Regions from separate parts of the Yersinia vastinensis genome, predicted to be linked through region 2. Evidence: predicted binding sites of a transcription regulator. Region 2 holds the regulator's gene; each other region holds the start of a gene.

Region 1 (3,286 bases), 1.1 Mb from region 2:
TACCATGACATTGGAGCAGTTGGAAACGTTACCTGTTGCTGAACGCAGCCAGCATGTGCTGATCGTGCAAGATCCCTTCACCAGCTATTATGATGCTCAGGTTGTGGCTGATTTTGTCCGGTTGGTGGAAAAGTTAGGCTTTAACCCCGTATTGCTGCCATTTTCACCCAATGGAAAAGCCCAACATATCAAAGGATTCCTGCAACGGTTTGCTAAAACAGCACGTAAAACGGCAGATTTCCTCAATCGTATCGCGTTGTTGGGCATACCTATGGTGGGAGTTGATCCGGCATTGGTGCTCTGTTATCGCGATGAATATAAAGAGATTCTGGGCGATAATCGGGGTGATTTTAATGTGCAATTGGTTCATGAATGGCTACAGGTGGCCTTGGTGGAACAACCAGAGCAACAACTGAGTGGTGAGTCTTGGTATCTGTTTGGTCATTGCACCGAAACCACAGCACTGCCGGCCAGTAGTCAGCATTGGGCATCGATATTCTCCCGTTACGGTGCCAAACTGGAAAACGTCAGTGTGGGATGTTGCGGAATGGCAGGAACTTACGGTCATGAAGCAAAAAACATCGAGAATTCACTGGGTATTTATGCACTGTCTTGGCAACAAGCATTACAAAAATTACCAGGGAAACGTTGCTTAGCGACCGGTTATTCTTGTCGTAGCCAGGTTAAGCGCGTTGAAGGTAATGGCTTACGCCACCCACTACAGGCTTTGCTTGAACTGGTTTAGTGTGTAGATCGTAGAGTCAGTGATTCGGGTAAAAGATAGCAGCTAACACTGCTGCAATTTCGAGTACAAGGGCTAAAGGGAGACAATCAATGCTGTGGAAACGTACCGCGACGCTGGAACAGCTAAACCAGCAAAGTCAGGACTGTATGGTTGGGCATCTGGGAATTGAGTTCACCCGATTCACAGATGATGAGTTGGAGGCCACGATGCCTGTCGATAAACGGACTACTCAACCTTTTGGCCTGCTTCATGGTGGTGCATCAGTGGTACTGGCCGAGTCGCTAGGATCAATGGCGGGCTATTTATGTACCGTTGAGGGGCAGCAAGTGGTGGGGTTAGAAATCAATGCTAATCATCTTAAGGCGGCTCGTTCTGGAAAAGTCCGAGGTTGTTGTCGTGCCATTCATGTTGGCCGTAGCCATCAGGTTTGGCAAATTGAGATTTTTGATGAACAAGGTCAGTTGTGTTGTACTTCCCGTTTAACCACCGCGGTATTAACACGGTAATCGTCAATAACCACACATAATACAAGTCATTATCCTACTCAGGGCCACTTAGCTGGCCTTGTGTCATTTAATCTTCCATCACGCTCCTCTCTCTCGCCTAATGGCAACTTTTGTTTATCCGATAAATGCGGCGAATCTCTATGATAGGTTTCCCCAGCGGGGGTTTTCAGCTAAAGTTAATGGAGAAATAGGTATTTTTTATGAATGTTTAAAAAACTCAGAGACTGACTGCGATTAGCCTTTGAGATAGCAAGGGATTCGAGTGTTGCTGTGGAAATTATTCTTTTATTTCATGGCGATAAAAGTGTTCTTGTTCTTCCCGACCTCTTCGGCCATCGCAGCATGTTCTCTTCGTTGCCGCCTCATACGGGGTTTAAACGACACTTTTCTTAATATCCCTGCAAAACAAACGGTTGAAGTGATAATTATTATCACTACCATTGTGAACAATCTGTGTTGATTCATCAATTATCAGCGAGAAAAAGGTAGGGCATATGCAACAGGAATCAGTCGGGACATTCTCACTCGACGACAATGTCTGGCAAGGCGTGACAATCACTGACAGCGCCGCCGCACAGATTACACGGCTCATGCAGCAAGACCCGGAAATAAAAGGGTTGCAGCTTGGCGTCAAGCAATCGGGTTGTGCTGGGTTTGCCTACGTAATGGACATGGCGAAGGAGCCTGCCAGCGACGCACTGGTTTTCGAACACGGTAGCGCCAGACTTTACGTGCCACTCAAAGCGATGCCATTTATCGACGGTACCGAGGTGGATTACGTCCGTGAAGGGCTAAATCAGATTTTCAAATTTAATAATCCTAAAGCTCAACATTCCTGCGGGTGTGGCGAGAGCTTTGGCGTTTGAGCGATGTAAACGAAATGACACGAAGCAATGTAGAAGTCCCAGATGATGTGCAGGCTTGGGTCAGCGATGGTCGCTATAAAGAAGGCTTTTTTACCCAGCTTGCTACAGACGAGTTGGCGAAAGGCATCAACGAAGATGTGATTCGCGCTATTTCAGCGAAACGCAATGAGCCTGAATGGATGCTGGAGTTTCGCCTCGGTGCTTATCGAAGTTGGTTGGAGATGGAAGAACCGCACTGGCTGAAAGCACACTACAAAAGTCTGGATTATCAAGATTATAGTTATTATTCAGCCCCGTCTTGTGGCAGTTGTGATGACAGCTGTGATTCGCAGCCCGGTGCGGTGCAGCAATCGTCAGCCGATGGCACGACATCGCAAGATATGTCGCAGCATAATATCAACGAATATCTCACCGCAGAGGTAGAGTCTGCCTTCGCCCAGCTTGGTGTCCCGGTACGAGAAGGGGCGGAAGTGGCGGTAGATGCTATTTTTGACTCGGTTTCTGTGGCGACCACGTATCGCGGGAAGCTCGCAGAGCAGGGCATTATTTTTTGTTCATTCGGTGAAGCCATTCAGGAATACCCCGAGTTGGTACGTCGATATCTGGGTTCTGTGGTCCCAGCCAAAGACAACTTTTTTGCTGCCCTCAACGCGGCAGTGGCCTCCGACGGTACTTTTGTTTATGTCCCCAAAGGGGTGCGCTGCCCCATGGAGTTATCAACTTACTTCCGCATTAATGCAGCTAAAACCGGTCAGTTTGAGCGCACTATTTTGATTGCAGACGAAGACAGCTATGTCAGCTATATCGAAGGGTGTTCTGCACCGGTGCGTGACAGTTATCAGCTACATGCCGCGGTGGTTGAAGTCATTTTGCATAAAAATGCAGAAGTGAAATATTCAACGGTTCAGAACTGGTTTGCTGGGGCAGATAGCACTGGCGGTATCCTCAACTTTGTGACTAAGCGGGCATTGTGTGAGGGCGCGGGTTCGAAAATGTCTTGGACCCAATCGGAAACCGGCTCTGCGATTACGTGGAAATATCCCAGTGTTATTTTGCAAGGGGATAACTCAATCGGTGAGTTTTTCTCGGTAGCACTGACCAACGGCCATCAGCAGGCCGATACCGGTACTAAGATGATCCATATTGGCAAAAACACTAAATCAACCATT
Region 2 (3,286 bases):
CAATGGCTTTCGAAGCAGCCTGATTAAAGGCTTCAGCCACGGAGCCATACTGGCGACTCAATGCGGGTACTGTTTTTTTCGCTAAATCTTGATAGGTGGCACTATTGTTATCCATTGCCGCCTGATAAAGCGGCATTACACCCTGTTCAATTAATCCACTCCACCCATCAATCACTCCAGTAACTAAAGCAGGATCAATCTGTGCATGATCGATAGCCTTAAACTCTGCGAGTTTTTTCTTCAGATTCTCCAGCGCGACATTGGATGATTTTAGCTCTTTATCTGCGTCTGCAATGTTACCGCTTTGGCGATAATCCACTGCACGGGCGAGACGAGTTACCATTCGGAAGTATTGATCTGTCCCCTGATTGACCAAATTCATGTTTTCAACCAGCACGCTATTGGCGTTAGAGGATTGGGTGAGTTGGTTCAGTGACAGCAACGTATAAGTGGATACGCCGCCCCAAAGCAGACAAAAGGCGCCAAGCACCCAAAGTAATGCAACTCTGATGGTGATATTTTTTAAAAACTGCATGTTCGTTCCCCTTATATATCGGATAGTTACCGATAGAGACTCTGGTGTTATTTGATGACCTAAAAGCAATAAAGGACGTTCCATACAGCTAACGACAACTCCTTTCCCGACAAACTTTCATCTGGCGGTTTTCCCCCTGGCACCGCAAATTGCAACCATTCAGTTACACAAAGGTTATCGGCAATAGCGTTATAAGATTGAGCGGCTCACAAAAATTTAATATCGCATGAACTTGATATGAGCCTGACGGCGTTTTCTGGCATGATGTCGCCCTATGAAATGTGTTATATTGTTGGGCAGCGTGCTCAGTAATTGGCATAACTATTTGAATTTAAAAGGTATTAAGTTATATGGCAACTGTAGGCATTTTCTTTGGCAGCGATACTGGCAATACCGAAAACATTGCCAAGATGATCCAAAAGCAACTGGGCAAAGAGGTTGCTGAGGTTCACGACATTGCCAAAAGTAGTAAAGAAGATTTAGAAGGTTTCGATATCCTGCTGCTTGGTATCCCTACCTGGTACTACGGCGAAGCACAGTGTGACTGGGATGATTTTTTCCCAACACTGGAAGAGATCGATTTCAATGGCAAATTGGTTGCTTTGTTCGGTTGTGGTGATCAGGAAGACTACGCAGAATATTTCTGTGATGCGATGGGGACCGTGCGCGACATCATCGAACCACGCGGTGCCGCAATCGTCGGTCACTGGCCGACTGCGGGTTACCACTTCGAAGCATCTAAAGGTCTGGCTGATGATGATCATTTCATTGGATTAGCTATCGATGAAGACCGCCAGCCAGAATTGACCAATGAACGTGTTGAAGCTTGGGTTAAACAGATCAGTGAAGAGCTGAATCTGGCCGAGATCACTGGCTAAATTTGTCAGATAGGAAACGCTTGGTGGATGATGTACTCCGCTAAGCGTTTCCATAAATTTCAATCCCTTTTGGCGCTCTTTTTTTTGCCCCTCACAGACTCTTAATCTCATTAAGCTCGGCTTATAGTCACAAATTTCACATGGTTTTATTTGTGGTCAGAATGCGCTTTGTTAAGCAGCCCACAGATCAGCATTATCATCTGTGCAAAATGAAAATAAACCGCTACAAATGTGTAACGTTCGGCGTAGCCGCTTTATACTTGAAGCATGCAACAATCCCATTCATCAATACATTGCATGATTAATCTGACAAAGTGTGCAATTATATCTTTGTTAACAACCACGGTTTTCATTTGGGGCTAGCAGTTCTATAATGAGACGCAATTGTAATTATTGCGCCACGGATGTCATAGGCTGAACAGCCTTAATTTGAATCGATAGTAACAGGACTGAATCCGCATGACTGACAACAATAAAGCCTTAAAAAACGCTGGACTTAAAGTAACACTGCCCCGGCTTAAGATTCTGGAAGTGTTGCAGGATCCGGCGTGCCATCACGTCAGCGCGGAAGATCTTTATAAAAAGCTGATCGATATCGGTGAAGAAATTGGTTTAGCCACGGTTTACCGTGTACTCAACCAGTTTGACGATGCCGGTATTGTGACCCGCCACAATTTCGAAGGCGGTAAATCAGTCTTTGAGCTGACGCAGCAGCACCATCATGATCACCTAATTTGCCTTGATTGCGGCAAAGTGATCGAGTTTAGTAATGAATCCATTGAATCGCTTCAACGTGAAATTGCTAAACAGCATGGTATCAAACTGACCAATCACAGTCTGTATTTGTACGGCCACTGTGAGACCGGCGATTGCCGCGAAAATGAGTCTGCGCACGATAAAAGATAAAGTATGTCCATCATCTTTCACACTGCAGGTGTGTTGGCTGCTCTCACTCACCCGAATCACTTACTGATGTAAGCTCATCGGGATTCCATTGATTGCCGCCGTCCTGCAATTTGAAATCTATTGGGCATTATGTTATCGCATTGATTTTATAAAGACTTTAAGCGTTGAAATTTTAAGTACCGAATAATGTTAGGGTTTATTTTTATCCAGAGATTATCTGGTGAACATAAACCCATCAGCAAGATGGCCACCTTTCCCGTTCAATCATCCGAGTTCAGCTCGGCCGGGACTCAGGTGGTCTTTCTTATTGAGACCTCGCCCTCCTTCCCTATCTAATTTTGAACATTTCTGTCTACCTCAAACAATCAAACCGCCCTTACCACCGCCCAAACCGACTGCCCATCACGATATTTCTGGCAAAAAAAGCCCCGGACATGCCGGGGGAAAACCATCAACTCAACTTCACTTAATATTGTTTACCTCAAAAACCAAGCAAACAGGAATAACATCAGACACAGCACTTTGAAAAAACCATCAGATTTTAACCGGTTCCGCACGACTACTGCGTTTACCATCCGGGCTGGTCGAGCGGATAAATACATCACCACTGACTGTAGGTTGTGCTTTGGCATCATACTTCTGCCATTGCTGACCACCATCGGTGGAATACTCAATAATCAAGCCCGGTAAGGAAATATTTGCTTCCAATACACCAGAGACAACTCGTGCGCCGGGTACTGGCAAGCGGTAGGCAATACCGGCTTTATCCAGTTTTGCCAACTCACGCTGGCCCATAATATTGGCAAAACGTTGCCAATCAGTGTGTAACGCTTGGGTATCCACCTGTTGCGTCTCACCACCTTTGTACTCGCGGCCTGCTTTATAATCTTGTTCCCAAGATGCACGGTGCCAAGCGCGCTCCGCCAACGGTAATACGCGAGGAAAAATCATGTACTCCATCTGTTCA
Region 3 (3,286 bases), 1.3 Mb from region 2:
GATCAACTGTCCCCGTTGGGCGAGTGATTTCGAACAGCGCCAATGTACCGCCGTAACGCTGGTTATCAAACTTCACACCAATCTCATTTTGTTTTGAATGAACAATCCCTGGGATTTGACCGGCGTTAGCTACGGTTGTCGTTACACCACTCGCATTGCTATAAGTAAAGGGGGCTGACTTACCCGGACCGAGGGCTTCAATATGGTTAGCGTACAGAGACACTTTCTCCCACGGCTTCACCATAATGCCGTAGATAGGCGTGACCTTCATTGCATCCAATGACCCAGCGCTGTTTGGCACTCCACTGTCAAAGTTACGAATAGTGACTTCCTGACGACGAACCCCCAACATCACGATCAACTTATCATCCATCATGGATAAGGTATCAGACAATGAAAAACCTGAAGCTCGCACCTGACTATTCAGTTGTGGGTCTTGGCTGGTGCTGCTATACGCAGTCGGTGGGAAATCAATGACGCCCGGATTATAAATATTGGTATTAACAGGGTTCGACATATTCCAAGCTGACTTGGCTGTACGATAGTTAGCAGCATAGCCCAAGTTCACTTTATGAGTAATAAAGCCGGTATCAAAGTGACCACGAATCCCACCCAGACCTGCAATAGAATCGGATGCATAAGGAACATACAGTCGAGAAATAGTGGCATCGCCGTTATTGGCACTTGTCAGTGTCGGTGAACCATATTGGCCAGTTTCTTCATTGTGGCTGGCCCCAATGGAACCATATACCGTCCAATCTTGGCTGACATCATATTCACTGCGCAACATACCGAAGGTGGTCTCCAGATCGGTATACACCCACGACTGACCATAGTTCAAGGTCGAGGATGGCGGTTCAGGAATAACGGTTGCGCCACCAATAGCAACATCGGTACGCATATGATGGATTGTTTGCTTCTGATAACCGACATCCAGTGACGTACGAGCCCGATCACCACGATAATCCAAGCCAGTCGATACAGCCGTAGTACGCTCTTTCTGGTCGTGAATGGCGCTCTCACCTTCACGATGTAATACGTTCACCCGCACACCGAATTGATCGTCATCACCATAGCGACGCCCAACATCCAGCGCACCGCCCACTTGTGAAGATGAACCATAATCCACGCTAACACGAGTCAGCGGCGTATCACCCGCACGTTTAGGTTCTAGGTTAATCATCCCGCCTACACCACTACCACTTGGCGAGATGCCGTTAATAAAGGCGTTAGCACCTTTAAACACTTCTACCCGCTCAACCATGCTAGTTGAAACGATCTGACGAGGTAAAACACCGAACAAACCACCAAATGAGATATCATCGCCATCGAGGTTATAGCCACGAATACGGTAGTTTTGTGATGGGTTGCCATAGCCACGAACGTTCTGGACTGAAGCATCATTTTTGACAACATCAGCAATGGAATTTGCTTGCTGATCTTCGATCATTTTGGAGGTATAGCTGATAACGTTAAATGGTACGTTACGGGCATCTTGCTGCCCGAGGAAGCCAATACGGCCACCATTCGCTACCTGACCATCCAGATAAGTTGGAATTAAGTCATTACCACCCGCGCGGAAAGTATCTTGCGTCCCGACAACTGTGATGGTGTCGGTTTTTTGGCTTTCATCAACCTTCGCCGTGTCTGCCACTGTGCTGGTTTTTTTTACGTTTTCAGCTGCATCAGCTGTTGTCGTTGCAGCCCATGAAGATGCAGATAAAGTGCCGAGTGCAGCACCAATCATAACGCACAACAGACGCGGTGCATGCCGTTTCTGATTCACGCGGATAGAAATTGTATTATTCATCGTATTGATGCCCCTGAATTTTGCAAAACAGCCACTAATGAGAATGCTTATTATAAAGATTCGGAATTATCCTGATAACATCAGTTGATGCAAGCATTTCTGCATTTCAAGGGGATTATTTTTTGATGAGTAAAAAAATAGGATCAGTTGTGTAATAAACCTGATCTCAGCAAAGCCTATGATTCTTTATCGTAACCAAGAAATTTCTCACCGCCGAGTTGTATTAGTTACGCAATAAAACATTTGGGCCTCACCGTATGCCCACTAACTTATCAAGGTGATTCTCACCTCATTTCTCGCAATTAGACACCGGTCAAAATATCGTGAACAGCGATATGATATATAAATATCATCACATGACTGATTGGAAAAATAGATATGCCGTACTTTACGGTCAGTGTCGTTTTGCATAATGCAGTGGAAGGCGATTACGAGACTCTGAATAAAAAAATGATTGATGCAGGATTTACCCGTCTTATCGGCAGAGAAAAAGTTTATAAATTACCGGAGGGAGAGTTCAATTACGGCAGTGGCATACTTAACAAACAGGAAGTCGCTGATTTAGCGCTAAAAGTTGCAGAACAGATACGCTTTATCCCCTCGATTCTAGTGACTGAATCCGGCGGAAGAACTTGGCGAAATCTGGACCTAAAATAAATTAATATCGCTATAAAAATAACACACTACAAATTTGACTTAAGTTAATAAGTAATCCTACACCAGGGAATAATCACATACTATTATCACCATAATAATATTTCCCTTAGGGGCGTTTCATTGTGGTATTCAAAAATAATTATATAGCGAATATCAATTTATATATACCTGTGGCCCAAAATCTAACGGGCCAAGCAGGCACAGATAAGTCTAACTTTCCGCTACCGAATTACTCTCGATAGCAGGTTCTTCTTTACGACGATGCAGAGCGATAACAAAGTCTGTTTCACAGATAAAAGATTGTCGCGCCGCCAGCTCTTGCCCCGTGTCAATGGAGGCACGCCAGGCAAAAGGCGTCATCTGCAATAAATTAAAACCCTGTTTACCCGTTAACTTCATCTCATAGCCCAATTCTTCACGACTGACTAACTCAAATCCATCTAGATACTCTTGGTTATCGTCATGGAGTTGTACTTGGGCATAGATCAGTGCTTTTAACTGGTACAGATGGCGTGGGCCAGGGGCTACTGTCACCACAATACCACCGGGCTTGACAGTACGTGCCAGCTCGGCGGCCTTGCAAGGTGCATAAATACGTAATACGGCGTCAAGCGCCTGATTAGCAAAGGGCAACCGGTGACTAGAGGCCACACAAAAATTCACCTGTGGGTAACGTTTTGCTCCATATCTTACGGCCACTTTAGCGACATCTAATCCAAATACGGATACTTGGCGCTGCCGATTGAGTCGGTTTGCAACCTCAGCAGTGTAATACCCCTCGCCACAACCGATATCAAGTAACATGGCAGCATCCAGAGG

What was found. Region 2 encodes Fur, which represses iron uptake genes when iron is present. Its sites were predicted from a motif close to ATAATAATGAGAACNACTATCAA; they were not measured.
Region 1: the regulator Fur is predicted to act here: its motif matches at 1,670-1,692, upstream of sufA (Fe-S cluster assembly scaffold SufA).
Region 3: the regulator Fur is predicted to act here: its motif matches at 1,842-1,864, upstream of ACIOG0_RS09435 (TonB-dependent siderophore receptor).

What each region holds. Positions count from the first base shown of each region.
Region 1 covers NZ_CP173260.1:2,239,242-2,242,527, forward strand. The annotation lists gene ACIOG0_RS10505 (FAD-binding and (Fe-S)-binding domain-containing protein) at 1-745, shown strand, start outside; gene ACIOG0_RS10510 (hotdog fold thioesterase) at 835-1,251, shown strand; gene sufA (Fe-S cluster assembly scaffold SufA) at 1,746-2,117, shown strand; gene sufB (Fe-S cluster assembly protein SufB) at 2,132-3,286, shown strand, end outside.
Region 2 covers NZ_CP173260.1:3,342,061-3,345,346, forward strand. The annotation lists gene ACIOG0_RS15565 (methyl-accepting chemotaxis protein) at 1-535, opposite strand, end outside; gene fldA (flavodoxin FldA) at 886-1,413, shown strand; gene fur (ferric iron uptake transcriptional regulator) at 1,873-2,319, shown strand; gene ACIOG0_RS15580 (beta-N-acetylhexosaminidase) at 2,854-3,286, opposite strand, start outside.
Region 3 covers NZ_CP173260.1:2,038,052-2,041,337, reverse strand. The annotation lists gene ACIOG0_RS09435 (TonB-dependent siderophore receptor) at 1-1,810, opposite strand, end outside; gene ACIOG0_RS09430 (hypothetical protein) at 2,189-2,467, shown strand; gene rlmA (23S rRNA (guanine(745)-N(1))-methyltransferase) at 2,678-3,286, opposite strand, start outside.